Regions from separate parts of the Paenibacillus sp. BIC5C1 genome, predicted to be linked through region 1. Evidence: riboswitches for the same ligand, from Rfam matches in the RefSeq annotation. Region 1 holds a riboswitch; the other holds the start of a gene.
The links. Region 1 has a riboswitch for glycine ahead of gcvT (glycine cleavage system aminomethyltransferase GcvT). Riboswitches for the same ligand answer to the same signal wherever they lie in the genome.

Region 1 (11,908 bases):
GGCCGGTTGCAGCGTAACGGCATCCATGCCGGTTAGTCCGGCAAGGTCATTTTGCAACGTGTAGAGCAGTTCAAGTGCACCTTGAATGCTGGATTCATGCTGATATGGATGAATTTTGGCGAACCCGTTGTAACGGGCGACATCCTCATTAATCTTCGGATTATATTTCATCGTGCAAGAGCCCAGCGGATAGAATCCGTTATCGACCCCGAAATTACGGCGGGACAGGGCAGTGTAGTGGCGAATGACGTCCACTTCAAAAACTTCGGGTAGTGCTGCTGCTTCCGACCGAAGCATTTCCCGGGGAATCAGGGAATCTACAGCTTGACGGGGAACGTCGCATTCAGGCAAGGAGTAAGCGACCCGACCCGGACTGCTGAGTTCAAAAATCAACGATTGCTCGGGTGCTTGAGAGGCGGCTTGAGCAGTAACTGTTGTGACAGTATCAGGTTGGCCAGATGTGGAGGTAGAGGTTACCGTTTCCGATTGTCCTTGTGCTGATGTCGTCGTTGTCTTTGTTGTTGTTGTTTCCTGAGTCACAGCGATCCCTCCAATACATGTGCGAATTCGTCGATCTCTTCCTTGCTGCGCCGTTCAGTAACCGCAATCAGCATATGTCCGGCGAGCTCAGGATAATCACGTCCAAGCTCATAACCACCAATGAAACCTGCATTGAGCAATTTCAGTTGCAGTGAATCCACATTTGTTCTTTCAGGTAGTTGAATAACAAACTCATTGAAAGTTGGTGCGGTAAACGTAAGAGAGACGCCTGGAATTGCGGTAAGCGTATTAAGGGCATAACGGCTCTTTTGCAAATTCAGATCAGCGACGTCGATCATGCCTTGTTTACCCATAATAGACATATAGACAGAGGCGCTCAGAGCGAGTAAAGCCTGATTGGAACAGATGTTGGACGTCGCCTTTTCACGGCGGATATGCTGTTCCCGTGCTTGCAGCGTGAGTACAAAACCACGCTTGCCGTTGCGGTCCGTTGTCTGGCCTACAATTCGGCCAGGAATCCGGCGCATATGAGCCTGGGATACAGCGAAGTATCCGCATGTTGGGCCGCCGAGTGAAGCGGCGATACCAAGGGGCTGTGCATCTCCAACAACGATGTCAGCACCCAGCTTGCCTGGGGCTTCCAGCAGACCCAGCGATAGCGGGTTGGCGCTGACCACGAGCAGGCTTTTGTGCGCATGCGCAAGGTCTGCGGCCTGTTTTACATTTTCCACGGCGCCGAAGAAGTTCGGGCTCTGGATCATGACGGCTGCAGTGTCATCGGACACAGCGGCTTGCAGGGCATCCCAGTCTGTTACTCCATTTTGATATCCAATCTCAACAATCTCCAGATTGAGGCCGTGAGCATAAGCTTGCAATACCTGACGGGATTCAGGGTGCACGGTACGTGACACAATCAGTTGTTTGCGGCGGGTAGCCGCTGCGGCCAAATTACCTGCTTCCGCAAATGCAGTTGCACCATCGTACATGCTGGCATTGGCTACAGCCATGCCTGTCAACTCACAGATGTAGGATTGAAACTCGAAAATCGCCTGCAATTCTCCTTGGCTGATCTCGGGTTGATAAGGTGTATAGGCTGTATAGAACTCGGAACGGGAGATGACATGATTAATGACGGAAGGAACGTGGTGATCATAAATGCCCGCACCCAGGAAACTGGCGTGTGTCTCGAAGTTGGCATTCGCTGCCGCTTGTTTCGACATGTGACGTGTCAGTGCATATTCATCGAGTTTGGAGGAAACAGGCAGTTCACCCTGATAGCGAATCTCCTGTGGAATGTCATGGAACAGATCCTCAATTGTTTCCACGCCGATGGTTGCCAACATGGCACTCTGATCCTGCTCGGTCATGGGGATGTAGCGATGCTTGCTCATGCTTGATCAGCTCCTTGAGTAGGTGTCTTTGGCGCACGTGTCCGTTTATGAAAAGGGGTCTTTACGACCTCGGCTTTTAGTTTCTTGCCACGAATCTCAATCTCCAGCGGGGTACCCAGTGCAGCATATTTGCTGTCGATCAAGGCCAGCCCCAGATTGCGTTTCAATGTAGGCGATTGGGTGCCTGTGGTCACTTCACCAATCTGCACGCCTTCGGCGTAAATCGGATAATGGGGGCGGGGAATGCCGCGCTCCAGTACTTCAATGCCGACCAGCTTACGGGCAGGCCCATCATTTTTTTGCTGCAACAAGGCTTCATGTCCGATAAACGGTCCTGCATTTAACTTCACAAACATGCCAACGCCAGCCTCCAGCGGCGAGATGGTTGCAGATAATTCCTGTCCATACAGGGGCAGCTTGGCTTCGAAGCGCAGCGTATCCCGGGCACCCAGTCCTGTCGGAACGAGTCCGTGACCTTCTCCCGCTTGCATTAATCCGTTCCATACTGCAGCAGCCTGATCCGCAGGAACGTAGAGCTCAAAGCCGTCTTCACCCGTATATCCGGTGCGGGATAACAGCAATGTAACGCCGCATACCTTCGCATTTGCCACAAAGCGGAAAGGCTCAATCGATGACACATCGGTGTCTGTCACCGTTCGGAGAATATCCACTGCCAGCGGACCTTGCAGAGCAAGCAGCGCCGTTTGATCCGAATCATTGGTCATCGTTACGCCTGGCGTCATGTGCTGTTGCAGCCATGCCCAGTCCTTGTCGATGTTGGAGGCGTTAACCACCAGCATATAATGCTGGTCTTTCAGTTTATAGATCAGCAGATCATCGACCACACCACCATCCGGATAACACATTAACGTGTATTGGGCCTGACCGGGAACGAGTGTTGTTACATCATTGGTGGTCATGTGCTGTAAAAAAGCTTCTGCGTGTTCACCTTGGACGGTGAATTCGCCCATGTGGGATACATCAAATAATCCGGCACGTTCTCGCACCGCTTCATGCTCTTTCTGAATTCCACTGAATTGTACCGGGAGCTCCCAGCCACCAAAATCAATACATCGTACCCCTTCATATTGCTGATAGAGTGGAAAGAGTGGGGTTCTAAGCAAATCGGACATCCAATCACCTCGTCATGGGCCGTCAATGGGCCGAGTGTATAACCATGGATCAATGAAACTGGCATCATATTTTATTATAAAAGTAAGGTAAGGACGCTATAGGCAGCGCCGCTCTATAACCTGTTTTCGTTTTTTGGGAAAAAGGAAAAGGACAGGCCAAAGAATCGGCATGCCAGAAGCACGCTGTATTCTTAGGCTCTGTCCTTGGTACCTGAGAGTTACCCCGCCGCATGATGCAGCAGGTTTCCCCTTGGGTGATCATAACGCCCACACACGGCGATTAGATGCTCTCCAGAGTTGCGTCCCGTAAAAGTCCTTTTGCCTGAGAGATTCACCTCCGCTTGTCGGTGGTTTACTCCTTCGGCGTTACCGCATGTACACCCTGATTCGGTGTCAAGGGTAATCTCTCCCTTTACATTCATCCGCGGGTATTGCATAGACCAATTAAACACATTTACTACTCTCATTAAAGCCTGAATCGTCTAGTGATGTCAAGAACGATATCATAGAAATCAATAAAAAATCCGAATGATATTTTTGGTTCGCTTCATAACGTTCGTCTATTTATAAAGAGTGCGCTTACTTTTCTAATATTCACCATTATATGTAGAGAGGGTCCATTTGAGTTACAGGCATATAAGGAAGAAAAATAAATAAATTGTGAGGTATCTTGACATTTGGATTGAAAATATCATACGCTATGTTCTGGGAAAAAGGTTAAGGTCAAAGAAACGCATGCACTCATTAATGAAAAGCGAGGCGGATATCGATGAGCGAATTGAAAAGTGATTTCCTGTACAGTGAAGAGCACGAATGGGTGCAAACCGTAGGGGAGGATACCGTACGTATTGGTATTACCGAGTTCGCGCAGCATCAGCTGGGTGACATTGTGTTTGTGGAATTGCCTGACCTTGAATCGGATGTAAAAGCGGAAGAGGGCATTGGAACGATTGAATCCGTCAAAACCGTTTCGGATTTGTTTTCTCCTGTCAGTGGAACGATTATTGCTGTGAATGACGCATTGCAGGATTCACCGGAGCTGGTTAACAACTCTCCATATGAGGAAGGCTGGATGATCGAGATTCGTGTTGAGGGCGACTTGACAGCAGCACTTTCCACATTGATGAACGCGGATGCGTATCGTAAACATACGGAATAATATTAAAGCTGCAAATTTCGGCTAGATACGAAGTTTCAGCTTAATGTAAACGTCCGTTTTACTTGATAAAAATGAATTAATTGATTATAGACCCGAATGGTGATAGTACTCATTCGGAGATACTTAGGCGCAATTGCCTCATCTGAATCAGGATGAGGCAATTGCGCTTTTTTTTCGTTGTTACTCGCCGAATTAGATGAAATAAATATCAATCTAACATGTTAATCATCATTTCTAAATGAGGTAGAACCGGCTTGACAAAATAGAATAAATTTACATTTGCATTTGTCATTAAAATGGGGCAATTCGTGGGTATGATACATGAAAGGGAATAACAGGTTTCGTTCCATATACAGGTTTAAATATGGAACAATCCTTTAAATTTAAATCTTGTCATCAACGTTCATGACGGAAGTAGGTTTTCATTTCGTTGTAGAAGATACCGTTTTCATTTACGATATGGTTGTAAATTAAGATTTATTGCAGATTTGTACCTTCGTTCGTCTGGATCATCGTTGTCAAAATTCAGTGGAATCAAGGTTTAATATGTTGAGGAGGTTTTCAGTATGAGTTCAGTGGACGCAAAGTCCGAAAAAAGCGGAGGAATACGGGTCGGCGTTCAGAAGTTTGGACGTTTCCTAAGTGGTATGGTTATGCCGAACATGGGTGCATTTATCGCCTGGGGTTTAATTACGGCATTGTTCATTCCAAAAGGATGGTTCCCTAACGCAGATTTTGCATTATTGGTTGATCCAATGATCAAATATTTGCTGCCTTTGCTTATCGGTTACACCGGCGGTACCATGGTACACGGCCAACGTGGTGGTGTAGTCGGTGCGATCATGACCATCGGGGTTATTGTCGGCAGTGACATTCCAATGTTTCTTGGCGCCATGATAGCCGGGCCGTTGGGAGCCTGGGTCATTAAGAAATTTGACAAGGCTGTCGATGGCAAAATCAAATCAGGGTTTGAGATGCTGGTTAACAACTTCTCCGCTGGAATTATTGGTGGGATTTTGGCCCTTCTGGCCCTTAAAGGCATCGGGCCTTTCGTTGAAGCGATTAGCAAGGTGTTATCAGCTGGGGTAGAAGCTTTGATGAATGCTGGTCTTCTTCCCCTGGTCAACCTGATCATTGAGCCAGGAAAAGTATTATTCCTGAACAATGCGATCAACCACGGGATTCTGACACCAATTGGTACGGATCAAGCAAGAGAACTGGGCCAATCTGTATTATTCATGCTTGAATCCAATCCAGGACCTGGACTCGGCATTTTGCTGGCATACTGCTTCTTCGGTCGCGGATCAGCCAAATCTTCCGCTCCAGGTGCTGTAATCATCCATTTCTTTGGCGGGATTCACGAGATTTATTTCCCTTACATTCTGATGAGACCGATACTGATTCTGGCTGCGATGGCTGGTGGGGTAGCAGGTACATTGACCTTCATGCTGACTGGAGCTGGTTTGGTATCCGCACCGTCACCGGGAAGTATCATTGCCTACTCATTGTTAACACCTAAGGGTGGATACCTTGGCATGTTTGCAGGGGTAGCCGTAGCTGCGATCATCTCGTTCCTCGTAGCATCTGTGCTGCTCAAAACAGGTAAAAAGAAGGACGACGAAGATCTGGACAGTGCTTCCAACCGCATGAAAGATATGAAAAATCAGGGCAAAACGGGCAACCTCACCGTTGATAAAGACAATCGTGAAGCTGACCGTGCAGCCGATATTGCTTCTTCGGCAGTGAAAACGGATATCAATAAAATTGTATTCTCCTGTGATGCAGGTATGGGTTCGAGTGCCATGGGTGCCTCGATTCTGCGGAAGAAAATGAAGGCAGCCGGTGTGGATGTCGCTGTAACCAACACGGCGATCAGTGAGATTCCACAAGATGCCGACATCGTCATCACACAGAAAACATTGACAGACCGGGCCAAATCCGTGGCTCCTAATGCAGAGCATATTTCCATCGATAACTTCCTGAAGAGTCCTGAATATGAGGCACTGGTGGAGCGCCTCAAATCCGACTCCTGATGAGTAATATTACAAGGAGACAGCGTGAGATCGTGGAGTTCCTGCTGGAGCATCCTCATGAGGTAACTGCTGGCGATATAGCTGTTGCGGTCAAAGTAAGCACTCGTACCGTACATCGAGAGTTGCAGATGATTGAACAATGGCTTGAGCCCCTTGGCATGAGATTGGAAAAAAAATCAGGAACCGGGGTTCGAATTGATCCCGGTTCCGATGATTTGGCCGTATTGCGTCAACAACTTGAGCTTAACGAATATGTGGAGTTTACGCCCGAAGAGCGTAAACTCTTCATGCTTTGTATTTTGCTGAATGAATCCGAGCCTGTGAAGCTGCTTGCGTTAGCCTCAGATCTGAAGGTTACCGTGTCTACGGCAAGCAATGATCTGGACGATCTGGAGCCACGCATTCATCTGGCAGGATTGAAGTTGGTTCGCAGGCGCGGATATGGGGTCAAGATCAACGGAAGCGAGCTGGCTCATCGCATGGCTATTTCCGCGCTCGCTCTTGAATATCTGGATGAATCCGATTTGTTCGGTAGACAAGCGGACCAAGGAGTTTCCAAAGTAAGCAGCAAGCTTCTGGAAATGATAGGGCATGAGGATGTACTTACGATCGAAAATGCATTATGGCAGCCGGATATTGAGTGGTTGGAAAATATACCGGAGCGTCAATACATGAAGCTGCTGATTCAATTATCTGTAGCCGTTGTGCGGATTCGCAAAGGCTTTGGCATAGGTCGGTGCACTCAACAGGACAAAAAAGACGTTGGAATGCCTTTGCAAGACGAGCGGAAAGTACCGGAATATTTAGCCTCCCGTTTGTGCGGTGTTCTATCTGCCCAGCTTGGACTGGAGTTTGTGAGCGAGGAGCAGGCTTATTTTCACAGGCTGCTGATTGAAATCGAGCACTCGATTCATTCCTCGCGTCTGCTGCCCGTAGACGATCTGGTCTTACTTGACATGGTTCGTTCCCTCACAGATCGGATGCAGCAGAAAACTCATTATTCGTTCCATGAGGATCGTCTGCTCCGTGAAGGTCTGATTGCCCATATGGAGCCAGTACTGGAACGAATGGATGAGCGGCAGCTCATCCGTAATCCGCTGCTTCAACAGATCCGCAAGGATTATGAATCACTCTTTGAGGATGTAAAGCAAGCAGTTCGAGAGGCTTGGCCCAATACGGATGTTCCGGATGAGGAGATCGGATTTTTGGTGATGCACTTCGGTGCTTCCATTGAACGACTGCGGGTGCTGAAACGTGAAATCAGGGCTGTCGTCGTCTGTACGAGTGGGATCGGATCTTCACGGATGTTATCGAGCCGTCTGTCCAAGGAAATTCCCGAGATTCGGATTGTGGACAGTGTGTCCTGGTATGAAGCCGCACGTATACCGAAGGCGGAATATGATCTGGTTCTCTCTACTGTGGATCTGCCAATGGATAAACATCAATACTACAAGGTGAGCCCACTGCTGACGGCAGAAGAAAGCGAACGTTTAAGGCACTTCATCAGGACAACCACGCTTCAGCGGGAACATAGTCCCCCAACTGAGGCAGATTCAAGGACAACAGGACGAATTTCCGATCCGGTTGGACTGGAAGCTACCCTGATTGAAATCGTACAGATTATCGGCAAGTTTCAGGTGTTCCCGCTGGATAATCGGGAGATCGGATTTTTGGAAACGGCCTATGCGATGTGCAGTGTTTTACATCAATCGGGTGTGTTAAATAATCCTAAAGAGATTGCCAGGCTGCTGGAGGAGCGTGAAGCGGTTGGAAGTCAGAAAATTCCCGGGACTTCCCTCGCTCTGTTTCATACACGCAGTGATGGCATTCACAGTCCTTCAATCACGTTGTTCCAGTTGACAGAGCCGCTTCTGCGTACGCCGGAAGACCCGACAGGTGTCAGCCATGTGCTCTTGATGCTAGGACCTAGACAGTTATCGAAGGAAAGTTTGGAGGTACTGAGTGAGATCAGTGCACTATTGTTGCAAGAAGAAATGATCACATTACTTGAAAAAGGCAACCGGGATGATCTTATTCATTACTTGTCCCAAGAACTTGCGGGATTTTACCGCAGTAAAACCGAAATTGGAGGTATTTAAACATGAGTGTGTTAACTAAAGATAAAGTCATCATGAATGCAACGGCTCAGGACAAATACGAAGCGATTCGTATGGCAGGTCAAATTTTGAAAGACGCGGGACATATCACTGCTGAATACATTGACAAAATGCTGGAGCGTGAAGAGATTGTTTCCACGTATGTCGGCAACGGACTTGCGATTCCACACGGCACGAAGGAATCCAAATCATTCATTTTGTCCACAGGTATATCGGTCATTCAGTTCCCGCAAGGTGTTGATTTTGGCGAAGAGAAGGCGTATATGGTCATTGGTATCGCTGCTCAGGGCGGAGAACATATGGAGATCCTCACCAGCATCGCAGTCATCTGCGCCGAGGAAGAGAACATGGAAGCTTTGCGTCATGCTCAAACCGCTGAAGAAGTCATCACTATTTTGGAAAGTGAAATGGAACTATGAAGGCCCTTCACTTTGGAGCAGGTAATATTGGACGTGGCTTTATCGGTTTGATTTTGTCCCGTGCAGGCTACAATGTCGTTTTCTCGGACGTTAACCAGGAGCTGGTTAAGGCTCTGGAGCAGCGTGGAGAATACAAGGTTGAACTGGCTAACGAGGCCAAGGACCTGGAGACAGTTACCGGTGTGAGTGCAATCGATGGAACCAATCTGGATACTGTTGCTCAGAACGTTGCAGAAGCTGAACTGATCACAACCGCAGTGGGTGTGAACATTCTGAAACATATTGCTCCGGGTATTGCCAAAGGACTTACATCCAGACTTGGAACAGGTGATGTCTTCCAGCCCCTTCACATTATTGCTTGTGAAAATGCAATTGGTGCCAGCACTCAGTTAAAAGAACATGTATATGGTCTGCTTGATGAACGTACTCGCCTGCTTGCGGATCAGTATGTGTATTTCCCGGACTCTGCCGTGGATCGGATTGTGCCGATTCAGCATCATGAAGATCCATTGCATGTACAGGTAGAGCCTTTCTATGAATGGGTTGTGGACCGTTCACAGATGGCTCCTGCGTTCAAACCGGTTGAGGGTGTAATGTATGTTGATGATCTGGAGCCTTATATCGAACGGAAGCTGTTTACCGTAAATACCGGACACTGTATTGCCGCTTATATTGGATATGTGAACGGGTTTGATACAATTCAGAAGGCTATTGCTGATGAAAAAGTCAAATCCATCGTATATGGTGCCTTGCAGGAAACCGGAGCAGTTCTGGTGAAGCGTTTTGGATTCAATGCCGACGATCATCAGTTGTACATTGCCAAAATATTGGAACGGTTCGTTAACCCACATCTGACAGATGAGGTAACTCGTGTAGGACGTTCTCCACTGCGGAAACTATCCCCGAATGACCGTCTGGTTCGCCCGGCTCTCCAGGCTTACGAGTACGGAACGGAGACAACACATTTGGCAATGGGTATGGCCGCTGCCTGCAAGTTTGACATTTCCGAAGACCCGGAAGCCGTAGAACTCCAGACTACGATCAAGCAAAAAGGAATTGAAGCAGCACTCAGCCAGTATACGTCCATGGATGAGAGTCATCCTGTATTGAAGCAGGCTGTAGCGCATTATCAACAAATGCAGAAGTAACGGTCTGTATTTCAATACAAAATCATATCGATAGAAGAAGAGCCTCACAGGGTTAACTGTGGGGCTCTTTATTTTGATCTGTCTTCTTTTTATACGTATCCAGACACGCCTCACAGATGCAAGACTTCCTTCGCTGTTCTGCCGGAATGGGGTCAAATACCCCTTCTGGGAACACAGCCCGGTTACACCAGCATTCTGAATGAGGACGGCCAGCGGCATAGGAGCAGCCATTGGGCTCCCCGCACAAAGGACATATGAGAACTTCTGGAGTGACTTTCTTTGTATCCTGCTCAACAGACATATGAGTCTTCCTTCCCCAATGAATTTCTAACCACGAACGATCGATAAGGTTTATTAAAGTATAGCAACTCAACCTATTATATCAATCCTGTGGTTATTCTTCAGGGGGCAATTCAATCTTCAGTCCTTCCACATGCTTGCGATTCATCAGTTTGCGTTTTTTGCGGTTCTCTTTGGTCTCCAGCACAATGTCGAGATCATAGTCACCCGGATACAGTTCATCTGCGGAGATGTGCAGAGTTAGACGCTTCTTGTGAATTTTGACTTTGCGTCCACGCAGCATGACTCCGATATTTCCGCGACTGTCCTCCACATCACATACGATGCCTGATTGGTTCAGATAAGCTGCATAGACGCGATCCCCTTTTCGGAATACTTTGGCAGGGGTGGTGGGTTCTACTGATTCAGACCGATCAGCAGAGTGCTTTCTTGTTCCGGTTTGTACGGACGGGCTGACAGGTTTCATCTTGTTCTTTGTTTTATTCAAGTGTTCATGTTCCGCCGTGCTGTTTATTTGCGTTGACGACGAATTTACGTTAGGCACGGATGGAGTGAAGCTGGAAGAGACACTTTGCGGGACACCCTGATCTGAAATGAGTTTGGAGCGCTCAATAATACGCTGTGGCATACCCAATTTCAGTGCGATGGAATAGGCATAACTATCCCCGGCTTCTCCGATCCGCAATCGATAAAGAGGTTGAAGAGAGACCGTATCGAATTCCATTCGGGCATTCTCAAATCCAGGCGTACCTGCTGCAAAATGTTTGATTTCCCCAAAATGGGTTGTGGCGATAACGGTAGCTCCGCGGCTGTGCAGCTCCTCCAGCATGGCGATGGAGAGCCCCACTCCCTCACCGGGATCGGTACCGGAGGCCATCTCGTCAATAAGCACAAGTGTCGATGAATTGGCTTGCTCCAGGATGCCAATCATGTTACGAATATGTGCAGAAAAGGTACTGAGTGCTTGCTCCAGGCTCTGTCCATCACCGATATCCACAGCGACTTCATGATATACGGCCATCTCGCCATCTTCAGCGACAGGCACAAGCAGACCGGATTGCATCATCAAGGTGAGCAGACCCAATGTTTTGAGTGCAACCGTTTTGCCACCCGTATTCGGCCCTGTAATGATTAGTGAGGAATACGTCTGACCAATTGCAAAATCAAGCGGAACCATGGATGAACCCATAAACGGATGGCGGGCATGATGAAGCAGAACCCGTCCATTGGCATTGACACGTACAGTCCGTCCGTCCATGGTGGCTGCATATTTCGCTTTGGCGAACAGGAAATCCAGAATTCCTACCGTTTCGGTGTTTAGTGAGATTTCTCGGTTATAAGACTCTGCAAGGGAGGTTAAGTCACCGAGGATTTTCATCTCCTCCCGTGATTCCTCGGCTTGGAGTGAAGCCAGCTCCATTTGCAGACCTACTAATTCAGCAGGCTCAATATATACGGTTTGGCCACTTCCCGATTCATCCAGCACACTGCCTTTAACATGTTTGCGGAATTCTTTCTTGATGGGCAGGACAGTTCTTCCGCCACGTTGACTGATCACATTTTCCTGCATGATGGAGCGGTGTTTGCTTATAAGAGAATCCAGCTTGCGCTTCATGCGTTCCTCATTCACAGTCATTTTTTTACGAATACGTATCAGTTCCTTGCTCGCCTGATCCTGAATGCGTCCACTATGGATGCAGCGTTCAA
Region 2 (11,908 bases), 2.0 Mb from region 1:
GCATTTACCTGATCATATCCACTAAGCCAAATGGTATTAAAAAAAACCTGGAACAGTACGGCTGTAATTAACCCGACCACTGTAGCTCCATTTTTCAAAAACAGAATACTCGTTTGAAAAACACTTTTCATATTATCCATCTCCTTAAGTTGTATAACTTATTCTCGGTCATATATATCGTTTCGATATATAACAATAAGTAATATATCAATACGATATATAAACGTCAATACCTTTTTATTTTTCTTTGTTGGAACAACAAAAAGCCGATACGCTTCTTCACCAAGAAGAATTCATATCGGCTTTCATATCATGAGAGAGCAGATCATTACCGTTAATGATTCAGGCTCCACGAGTTAAATTCAGTTCATTTTGATGGGTACTATGCCTTGGCTTCTGGTTTATTTTCAGCAGGAGTCTCGGCTTCAGCCTCAGGCTCAGCACGCTTCGCCTTTGGTTTGGCAAGCTTCTCCATCATTTTCCGTCCTGTCGGCGTTTGAGCAAGCCCACCTTGGGCCGTTTCACGGTGCCTGCTTGGCATCGCACTGCCCACTTCCAGCATGACATCAATGACTTCGTCAGACGGAATGGCACTACGCACCCCGGCAAGCGCCATATCGGCCGCAGCCAAAGCGGTTACCGCACCCAGTCCGTTACGGACGATGCACGGAATTTCCACGAGGCCTGCGACCGGATCGCAGATAAGGCCTAATGTATTTTTTAACGCGAGACCAACCGCATGAACCACTTGCTCCGGCGTCCCTCCACGCAGCTCCACCATGGCTCCAGCGGCCATACCGATAGCAGAACCCACTTCAGCCTGACAGCCACCCTCTGCACCGGAGATAAATGAATTGTTGGCAATGACATAACCGATCGCTCCCGCGCAGAACAGACCGTTCACCAGGTGCTCGTCACTCCAGCCAAAACGCTCCTGGGAGCTGATAAATACACCCGGAATGATGCCGCAGGAACCGGCTGTCGGTGTCGCAACGATCCGACCCATGGAGGCATTCACTTCCGATACACAAAGGGCATACGCCATGGCCAGTGCAGAGGCATCTCCAGAACAAGTCTCACCTTTACGAATGTACTCAGCCATTTTTTTGCCATCTCCACCAGTCAAGCCGCTGCGTGATGTCGTATCTTCTGTCAGCCCTTTGTGTACAGCTTCCTTCATCACCTGGTAGTAATCCGACATCTGCCGCACAACATCCGCTTCCGGGATATTCGTCTCCTGAACCTGCTCTTCGATCATCAGCTGGGCAATGGTCTTGGACTCTGCTGTACAGATGGTATTTAGTTCATGTAGATGTTTAAACCGCATCAGGCTCGACCCCTCTCTTCAAATCAATCACGCGAATGTCCAGCATATGATCCAGCGACCGTAGGCGGTTCAACATCTCAGGATTCGGCACACCATCCATCTCCATCGCTGTCAGTGCTTCACCATCCCGGGCTTTCCGATCCACTTGCATGTACCCGATGTTCACCCCGGACGAACTGATGGTGGAGGTTACCGAAGCGAGAACCCCTGCTTTGTCCGAATGTCGCAGTACAAGTGTGGGGAACTCTCCGCTGATCTGTACACGAAAATCATTCAATGCATGCACGGAAACACTGCCCCCGCCGATGGAAGCACCAATTAATGAGCATTCACGGTCTCCGTGCCACAGCTCAATCTTAACCGTATTGGGATGAGGAGCAGGCAGGCCGCTTGTGAAAAACTCTACTTCCATACCCGCTTCCTCTGCATATTGTTCTGCATCCGGTATACGTGGATCATCAGTCACATAATCAAGCAGGCCACCAATCAACGCAAGATCCGTACCATGCCCCTGATACGTATCAGCAAACGAGCCGTATAGAGTTAATCGGGCGCGTTCAGGCGTGCATCCCAGCCACTGACGGGCAATTCGCCCCAATCTTGCCGCTCCAGCCGTATGTGAACTTGATGGACCTGTCATGGACGGACCAATAATTGAAAAAACGTCTTTAAAACGCATCGCAAACCCTCCATTTATAATCGTCATTTTCATCCAGACGTACACCCATAATGTTCCTTTATTACTGAATGATGACATGAGAAAAGGACAGAAGAAGGCTCTAGGCCCTCTCTCTGTCCTCGATACCTGAGAGTTTCATGATAAGCAGCGCGGCGGATCGATGCATTCCTGTATTCACAGGTGATGTCACCCTGCACACTGTGCTGCTTGACCATATACCCCTTGGGTGGCGCAGTTCGCGCACTCTCCAGAGTTGCGTCCAACGATGGTACATTTACCTGAGAGATTAACCGCTGCGCCGGGTGCGTAGCAGCTTGCTCCTTCGGTGCCCGACAGCTGCCATTTTACTCGACAAGCTCAGGTCTCTCCCGCTCGCTATCATTCGCTGTATGGAACCATTCTGATCTTGTACCAGAACGATAATTGAAGTTTTTAATACTTTCTCATTAAGATTAATCGACCGGAAGATCAGTGTCAACAAACTTAACGATTTCTTTGCGAATATTTGCTTATTCCCATTTTATACACAAGATAAACGAATAAACTGTAAACTTTCATCACATGAATGTGTTAATGCGTTTCATCTCGAAAGCGTATACATTTTTCATTTTCTATTAGCCAATATCTGTGTTTAATACTATTTATGTTATGTTCCAGTGAACGGTTCGGGTATTCAGGCAACCTTTATTCTGTACTAGAATTGCCGTATTTCTGCCTGTCACCCCACCATCGCCTTGGGCTTCGCCGGTTCATCGTAATACCTGCTTCGGGAAGGAAACATGCTCGTCACCCACAATCCCAACGCAGCTAACAGCATGACCCCAGAAACAACTGTATATACCATACGAAGCGACAACTGCTCTGCTATTACCCCTGCAATCAAAATGGAAGCTACTTGCAACACACTTAACACAAGTCCAAGTACACTACTCATTCGCCCCATCAGATCGACAGGGATATTATTTTGATAAAAGGTAACCAGGCCCGTATTCGCCAGTGCGGAGCACAGACCGAGCAGAATAAAGGCAACCGCCGCCAGCTCAAACGAGAATGAACGGGCGAACAGAAAATAACCCAGCGCGACCAGAAGTACACCGCCACCCATCATGTGACGGATCGGCAAATGTTTGGCGAACATCCAAACCAGCATGGAACCTGCCAAATAACCGATTCCGGTGATACTCATTAATGCTCCGTACTGTGATTCAGGCAGGTTCATCACCTGACGGATAAACACCACTTCCTGAGCATCCAGCGACATGCCGACCACCAGAATAATCTGGAACAGGGCATATATACCGACCACGTAGCCCGACTTTCGGCTGAAGCTCAGTACAGCTCTCCAATCCTGGGCAATCATCCGAGGTGTCAGTCTGCTTCCCGTCCCTATATTCTGTTCTCCAATGCCCAGTTTGGGAAGAAACATTAGAATCAACGCAGAAGCAGCAAAGGAAATCGCATTGGCATAAATGGCTGCCGCCGGAGATAGATAAATCAGCATCACTCCTGCAACTGCTGGGCCGGTAATAAATGCCCCTGAGCTGATCAGGGCTTGTAGGGAATTGAAGCGCTTGCGCCGTTCAGCAGGTACCAACCGGGTAATGTATACCTGAGAGGAAGGGACAAATATAGATGAAGACATGCTGATCAAAAACATCACTGCATACATCATCCATAGGCTGGACATCAGTGGGAGCGCCGCCACCAACAATGCCCGTAGCATATCAGCACCAATCATCAGCTGTCGCTGATCATAACGATCAATCAGGCTGCCTGACCAAAACTTAGTGCACACCGAAGCAATCGGCGAGATAATCCACAACCCTGCGACTGCCGCTGGAGACTGTGTCATATTCAATACCATCAGGTTAATCGCCACAATATATATGAAATCACCCAGATTGGATATGCCCACTCCGCTAAGTAGCAATCCGGCATGCTTCCAGCCACCAGACTGCCCCTTCGATGCAACTCTCTTTGCACGAATGTTCTTCATAGCGCTACCCACCCACTAGAAATCACAAATTATAACTCATAGAAAATACTCTCATTCTGTACATATGGTTTGCAAAATTTGCTGCATATAAGAGGCATTCGCTCTTTCATCCATTCGTACCTGGATTCATTCTCCATCTGGAATGCAAAATAGCCGAACGTAAAGATCAGCATGAATCCTTCCATTAAACGAATATCACGCTTCGTTAGTGGTCCTGTCTTCTCACTATAACCCGATAAGAAGACATCCCGTTCCTCCCGATTGAAAATAAGAGCCGCACCTCCGGCATCAAATAGATAGTAGCCATAACCGTATAAACAAAAATCAATCATGGATATCCCCTGTTCCGTCACTAACAGATTGCCGCGGGTGATGTCCCCGTGAATCACTCCCCATGTCTCGGCATTGTGCGGATACGTTTCGAGTTGACCGTTAATGTTCTCAAACGTCTCACGAATCATATCGAAATCTGCAGGAGTAAAGATGCCACGTCTAACGCCTTCCTCCAATTGCTTCAGCATGACCAGATTCTCTTTGATCGAGCCGTAGGCTGGTCTTACTTCTGTATGCTCCAAGGCAGGGCTGTCGCTATCGGTATACATCTCTGCGATGATCGCCTTATCAGCATGCTGATCACGGTCATTCATCTGCTGTCCGCTTTCAGACACCTGTGAACCCTCAAGTGGCTTGGGAGTTTCCTTAGGTCGTCGTCCATATTGATGCAATATCTGCAACTGTACACCCAAATCATGAATCTGCGCTGTTGTCAGACGTTCTCCCTGCTTGATATCCCTGCCCTCAATCCATTCCAGAACAGTACAACAGATCTCTTCTCCTGTTTCGTCCAAATAGACAGTGACCCACTCATTCAATGTATTGCGTACAGGTATCTGCACCCGCAATGGGCTGGTAGCTCGTAATTCATGAAGTAAATTCATCTCTGCTTCAAGTGCAGGTCGTGTATGCTGGATGCCCGTCATGCTTGCAAAAGCGGCCTTATGTATTCGCAATAGATACTTCTGTCCGGTCGATTCATCAACCACCTGATACGTTAGATTTTCATTATGTCGGATAAAGGAAACCGAAGGCTTCGCTATGGAATAATGCGAGATAATTTCAGTTGCCATGGTGTCATGGGCAATCTTATGAATAGTTATGATCCACATCTCCTTCTCTTATCAAATTAAAGGCAGTATTTACAAATATCGTAGCATGATTGTTTTTGCTTTGGCAAACTATTCCATATGTACGAAGATGTAAAAAAGCATAACCCCCGAACGACCTCGCCCGAGTGTTATGCTTCCTTGTATCTCTATAAATCTATCTCGATCTCATACTCCATCCAATATAACAATTAACCGAAACGTCCCATAATATATTCCTGAGTCAGACGATTGTCCGGATTGGTGAAAATATGCTCCGTATCTCCGTGCTCAACCATGCTTCCCAGATAAAAATAAGCCGTATAATCCGAGATGCGTGCCGCCTGCTGCATATTGTGGGTAACAATTACGATCCGCAGCTCTTTCTTAAGCTCCGAGATCAACTCCTCCACTTTACCCGTAGATACCGGGTCAAGCGCAGATGCCGGCTCATCGAGCAGCAAAATCTGCGGATCAACCGACAACGCGCGGGCGATACAGAGCCGCTGCTGTTGTCCACCCGAGAGGGCCAGGGCAGACTCATTCAGTCTGTCCTTCACTTCGTCCCAGAGCGCAGCGCGGCGCAAGCTTTTTTCCACAATTTCATCCAGTGCCTTCTTGTTCTTGATACCGCGGTAGCGGGGGCCAAACGCGATATTGTTGTAGATAGACTTGTGGAAAGGGTTCGGCTTCTGCCACACCATGCCAATCTTCTGACGAAGCTTGATTACGTCTGTGCCCGGCTCGTTCAGATCATTGCCATCCATCCAGATATGTCCCTCGGTGCGGGAACCGGCAATCTCGTCATTCATCCGGTTGAGCGACCGCAGGAACGTGGATTTACCACAGCCGGATGGTCCAATGAGTGCGGTCACACTGGCTTCGGGAAACGTCAGGCTGATCTGTTTGACGGCCTGAAAATGTCCATAATATATGCTTAACTGTTCCGTACCAAAAGGTATGGCCATGTTGGTTCCTCCTTATTTCGAAGCTGTCATGCGGCGGTAAACCACCCGACCGATCCAGCGTGCACTCAGATTGAACGCCAGTACGAGAAGTACAAGCACGGCTGAAGCGCCAGCGGCTACTTCTTTGGAATCCGGGCCAATGCCTTCACTGTTTACTTTCCAGATGTGCACGGCCAGTGTCTCTGCCGGACGCAATGGATTGATTGGCGATCTTGGACTCGTTGGATTCCAGTCCGTGAAGTCCAGCGGTGGACTACTCATACCCGCTGTGAACATCAGGGCTGCTGCTTCGCCGAAGATCCGGCCCGATGCCAGGATCGTACCCGTGATTAAGCTTGGCAATGCCACAGGCAGCAGAATGGAAGTGATAATTTTCCATTTGGACAACCCGAGAGCAAGACCCGCTTCCTTCTGCTCTTTCGGAACGGCCCGGAACGCCTGCTCCGTTGTCCGCACCATGAGTGGAAGATTGAATATTGCCAAGGCCATGGCACCTGATAATAAGGAGAATCCAAGACCAAATGTATTAACAATTAACAAGAGTCCGAACAAACCAATAACGATAGACGGGAACGAGGATAACACTTCGACAACCAGTCGAATAAAACTTGTGATCCGGCCCGGCTTGGCGTACTCGGCCATATAAATACCGCCGCCCCATCCGAGCGGAATCGTAATAATCAATGTCAGGACAAGCAGGAAGATCGAGTTGAATAATTGCGGTCCAATCCCGCCTCCACCTTTGAGCAACTGTGGTGCACTGGTCAGGAAGTGCCAGTTAATCTGTCCGATTCCACGTACCAGAATGAAGCCAAGCAAACCGAGCAAGAGAACAACAATGAACAGTGCCAGAACAACGATAACGGATGTGGCAACTTTATCTACCGTTTTAGCCTTCATTTTCATACCCGGTTCCTCCTTTCAAGCAGGCGAACCAGAATGACGAAGACAAAGGTCATCACCAGCAGGACAAGCGCCATACTCCACAGTGCATTATTATGAACAGATCCCATCGTGGTGTTCCCCATACTCAGGGTGATTACACTCGTTAACGTTGAAGCCGATTCGAGCAGTGATGTCGGTACGTGCGGTGCATTCCCGATGACCATCTGTACAGCAAGAGCTTCACCAAATGCGCGAGCCATACCCAGTACAATCCCTGTCAGTAAAGCTGGAAGAACCGTCGGGATAATGACACGGTAGATTGTTTGCCAGCGGGTTGCACCCAGTGCGTAGGATGATTCACGCAGACCTTTCGGCAGTGCAGACAGTGCATCTGCCATAATGCTTGTTACGGTAGGCAAAATCATAACAGACAGAACCAAACATCCGGCTGCAATCCCGACGCCGGCTCCGCCAAACATGCTGCGCAATAAAGGAACGATCACACTGAGACCGATAAACCCGTACACTACGGAAGGAATACCGGACAGCAACTCAATCGCAGGTTGCAATATCTTTTTACCTTTACCTGGTACAATCTCGGTCATGAAGAGCGCTGCACACAAGCTAAGCGGACTTGCAATCAGAGCTGCAAGCAAAGTTGTTATGAATGAACCGGTAATGAACGGCAACGCTCCGTAGGCAGCGGGTTCCCCCGTTGGATTCCACGTTTTTCCAGATAAAAATTCGCGTAAACTTACGCCATTCTGGAAAAAGGTCGACAAGCCTTTGGACGCTACAAAATAAACGATGGAAAACATGACAACGATCAGGAAAACGACACAAATCGACGTATAGATCCGTCCCGTCCACTCTTCCCAATAATGCTTCTCTCTCAAGGGCCGGCGTGGTTTCAACTTGTTGTTCATTACCGTTCCCCCTTCGGTCTGTTCCATAACAACCATCCTTCTATAGTAGAATTCATAAATATGGGATTATTCCAGAGCAAACCGCGCAAAGAGGCAGGACCTGGGTCCGCCTCTCTCGCTGTATGCGCAAGTTCAAAGATTATTGAGTCACAGTGCCTGCTGCGTCACGTTTTACTTTCATGCCGGATACCGGGATGTAACCAAGCTCCGTCACGTCGTTTTGTTGAATTTCATCACTCAGGATGTAGTCGAGGAATGCTTGTGTTGCTGCATCCGGATCACCTTTAGTGTACATGTGCTCATAAGCCCATACCGGATATGTTCCTGCTTCTACGTTCTCAACCGTTGCTTCTACACCTTCGTATTTCAAAACTTGCAGGCTGTCATCCAGGTAGGACAGAGCCAGGTAACCAATTGCGCCCGGCGTTTCAGCTACGAGCTTTTTAACTGTACCAGAGGAATCTTCCTGAATAGAACCTTGGATATCTTCTACTTTTGTTCCCAGAGCAAAGTTCTCGAATGTTGCACGAGTACCGGAGCTGCTAGGACGGTTTACGATAACAATCGCTTGATCTGCACCGCCAACATCTTTCCAGTTTGTGATTTTACCAGAGAAAATGTCGATCAGTTGTTGCTTCGTCAAATCTTGCACACCTGCATCTTTGTTGCTTACTGGAGCGATGGCTACAACAGCCACTTGGTGATCTTTCAGTTCGCTTACTTTTGCTGCATCATCGATTTTCTCTTCTGCAAATACGTCAGAGTTACCGATTGTAGCTTGTCCGTCGGATACTTGTGTCAAACCAGTACCACTACCGCCGCCTTGCACTTGTACTGTTACGTTCTTATATTCATCAACTGCCATAAATTTTTGTCCAGCTTGCTCTACCAGAGGTTGTAGTGCTGTTGAACCAACAGCCAGAATGTTACCGCTAAGTTCAGTAGCAGTTTCTCCTGTGGAATTGTTGCTTCCCTCTGTACCAGCGTCATTTTTCGATCCGCATGCTGCGAGTACCAGTACGAATGTTAAGGTCATCAAAATGAACGGCAACTTTTTAAACATGTTTTGTTTTCCTCCCCCAATTTAGTGACGGTGATTTGCTTTTATTTTTGTTCACCATCAACTCTTTATTCATTGTAGTTTCGTTATGTCATCTCAAAATCAATGTTTTGTAAACGCAATGTTAAAAATGTTGGGCTGTGAATTGAAATGAATTTGAGAAAAGCTTCGCTGAATTGACCGCTCCGGGAACGGACGTTGTTTCAATCCGTATTGTGTCCAGATTTTAATCACATAATGAATAAGTCGATAATACTTTCGAGTGGCCGTTCCGGTTACGGATCGTTCTTCCGATCGCTGTTGTCTCCATTTTTTTTGATTTGATATGTATAATGTTAAAACTCGGAGACAAAGGCGAACGCTTCGCTTCTTCAGAATCGATTCCGTCCCCTCCACTACGTTCGGTGTTTAAAATTCATAAACAATTCTTAAACAGAATACGCTTTGACTTTACACAATCGTTCCGTTCCCTGCGCTGTGTCAGCGCTGGTGGGGTCTCAGGCATTTTAATCCTCAGCCTGAGGGAAGGTAAAAAAAGAAGGCCAGCACTATAGATGCTGGCCTTTGTGTACATGCTTAATGTAGAAAGAGAATTTGTTTCTTCTATAGAAGAAATAAAAAAACTGCCTCATCGCTGGTATGTAGCACCAGCGTGTAAGAGCAGCTTTTTACAATAAGTTGGATCATACGATAATTGTTAATGTACAAATACGATTTTACTAACCCAGAATCCATAGCCATAACGCTAATCCGGCCAAGGTAATTAATAGTGTGGGAATGGTTAAGATTATGCCTGCCTTGAAATAATATCCCCAAGTAATTTTTACACCTTTACGGGACAGCACATGCAGCCACAGTAATGTGGCAAGTGAACCAATTGGCGTCATTTTGGGACCCAGATCGGAACCAATCACATTCGCGTAGATCAGCGCCTCACGCACTATACCTTCGGTGTGTGCACCCTGAATCGCGAGTGCGTTAATTAACACGGTGGGCAGATTGTTCATTACTGATGACAATATCGCTGCGATCATGCCCATTCCCACTGAGGCGGCCAACAGACCATGGTCTGCGATAGTATCAAGCCAGCGGCTCAAGTGATCGGTTAAACCGGCATTACGCAGTCCATACACCACGATGTACATGCCCACCGAGAACACGACAATGGACCATGGGGCTTCCTTGATCACGCGTTTCAAGTCCACTGCTTCGCTCTTTCTTGCCAATATGGCGAACAAAAGAGCTACGGCACCAACGATAACCGATACGGGAATTGGCAAAAACTCACTGGAAGCATAGGCCACGAGCAGCAGCACCAGCATGAACCAGGCGATGCGAAACATCCGCGGATCACGAATAGCTTCCCTTGGATCACGTGCTGCAGAGATATCATAGCGAAGCGGGATACTTTTGCGATAAAACAAGAACAACATCCCTGTACTCGCCACGATGGAAAAGAGATTGGGTACGATCATCCGCACCGCATACTCCACAAATGTAATACCAAAATAATCCGCAGATACGATATTTACCAGGTTGCTTACGACCAGCGGCAACGATGTTGTATCGGCGATAAATCCACTAGCCATGACAAAGGCAAGCACCATGCGCTCATCGAACTTCAATGCACGTACCATCGCGAGCACAATTGGGGTAAGAATGAGCGCTGCACCATCATTGGCGAAGAGCGCCGACACCGCCGCCCCGAGCAAAATGGAATAGATAAACAGCCTGCGCCCATTTCCTCCTGCCAACCTCGCCATATGAAGGGCAGCCCATTCGAAGAAACCTGTCTCATCGAGTATTAATGAAATCATAATAATGCCGACAAAAGCGAGCGTTGCATTCCATACAATGGATGCCACATCAGAAGCATCGTTCAGACTGACGACACCACACATCAATGCTAGCAAGGCCCCGCCCATGGCGGACCAACCAATGCCTAATCCGCGTGGTTGCCAGATAACCAATGTGATGGTCAGTACAAAAATCAGAATTGCTACATATGTCATAAAGCCTCCTGCGCCGATATATTCATCATGTTTTGAGGCATGATATGAGAATGGTTTGCCAGATATGATTACACCGCAATTCTTGCGGATAAACCAGACGCTATAGTTATACATGGCTGCAGGAGAATTGTCTATCTTTATTTCTTTCTAATTCTATAGGAACTGCGGTAAAAAATATGACCTAATGATTAGGATTTATTCCCATCCTTCGGCGAGTCCCCTACCATTTTGAACATACCCAACAACCCTTGTAATTGCTCCGCCATACTGTTCAGATGTGCTGAAGAAGAAGCGATCTCCTCCACAGATGCCAGCTGTTCCTGAGAAGAGGCTGAGACGGATTCCGTATTTGCCGCAGATTCTTGGGTCACAATTGAAATATCGTTCATTGCTTTGGCAACATGGGAAGCACCACTCTCCAGCTGTTTCGTTGTTTCGGACAAATCGTCCAGCGTATGAACAGCATCCTCTACAGCCTCCCGAATTTGTGCAAAGGATTGTCCCGAGGTATTTACAGCCTGAATCCCATCTCCAACCCGAGTCTGGGCTGCATTCATAGCGTTCAGGGCCGCATCCATATCCTGACGGATATTATGAACGAGTTCACCGATCTGCGCAGCCGAGCTTCCCGATTCCTCAGCAAGCTTCCGCACCTCTCCCGCTACGACGGCGAATCCACGGCCAGCATCTCCCGCTCTTGCCGCTTCAATGGAGGCGTTCAGAGCAAGCAGATTGGTCTGTTTTGAGATCGTGGCAATCACATCTACCATGCTGCCAATCTCAACGGACCGTGCATTCAGTGACTGAACCACCGTTGCCAGCTGTTCTACCGTTTCCTGAATGCTATTCATCTGCTCTACCGCCTGACCAGCAGCCTCATTGCCTGAATATGCTGCACCGGATGTATGCCGCA

Region 2: linked by a shared signal. The riboswitch ahead of sdaAB (L-serine ammonia-lyase, iron-sulfur-dependent subunit beta) and the one ahead of gcvT (glycine cleavage system aminomethyltransferase GcvT) in region 1 are both predicted to bind glycine.

What each region holds. Positions count from the first base shown of each region.
Region 1 is NZ_CP135922.1:5,540,196-5,552,103, reverse strand. It holds gene gcvPB (aminomethyl-transferring glycine dehydrogenase subunit GcvPB) at 1-540, opposite strand, end outside; gene gcvPA (aminomethyl-transferring glycine dehydrogenase subunit GcvPA) at 537-1,892, opposite strand; gene gcvT (glycine cleavage system aminomethyltransferase GcvT) at 1,889-3,025, opposite strand; glycine riboswitch at 3,222-3,322, opposite strand; glycine riboswitch at 3,326-3,447, opposite strand; gene gcvH (glycine cleavage system protein GcvH) at 3,795-4,184, shown strand; gene RS891_RS24825 (PTS mannitol transporter subunit IIBC) at 4,751-6,217, shown strand; gene RS891_RS24820 (BglG family transcription antiterminator) at 6,217-8,316, shown strand; gene RS891_RS24815 (PTS mannitol transporter subunit IIA) at 8,319-8,753, shown strand; gene RS891_RS24810 (mannitol-1-phosphate 5-dehydrogenase) at 8,750-9,901, shown strand; gene RS891_RS24805 (cysteine-rich CWC family protein) at 9,954-10,202, opposite strand; gene RS891_RS24800 (endonuclease MutS2) at 10,296-11,908, opposite strand, start outside.
Region 2 is NZ_CP135922.1:500,937-512,844, reverse strand. It holds gene RS891_RS02470 (YhgE/Pip domain-containing protein) at 1-131, opposite strand, end outside; gene sdaAA (L-serine ammonia-lyase, iron-sulfur-dependent, subunit alpha) at 383-1,327, opposite strand; gene sdaAB (L-serine ammonia-lyase, iron-sulfur-dependent subunit beta) at 1,317-2,006, opposite strand; glycine riboswitch at 2,118-2,259, opposite strand; glycine riboswitch at 2,264-2,387, opposite strand; gene RS891_RS02455 (MFS transporter) at 2,725-4,002, opposite strand; gene RS891_RS02450 (phosphotransferase enzyme family protein) at 4,032-5,168, opposite strand; gene pstB (phosphate ABC transporter ATP-binding protein PstB) at 5,357-6,112, opposite strand; gene pstA (phosphate ABC transporter permease PstA) at 6,125-7,012, opposite strand; gene pstC (phosphate ABC transporter permease subunit PstC) at 7,015-7,923, opposite strand; gene RS891_RS02430 (phosphate ABC transporter substrate-binding protein) at 8,063-8,986, opposite strand; gene RS891_RS02425 (arsenic transporter) at 9,703-10,995, opposite strand; gene RS891_RS02420 (methyl-accepting chemotaxis protein) at 11,184-11,908, opposite strand, start outside.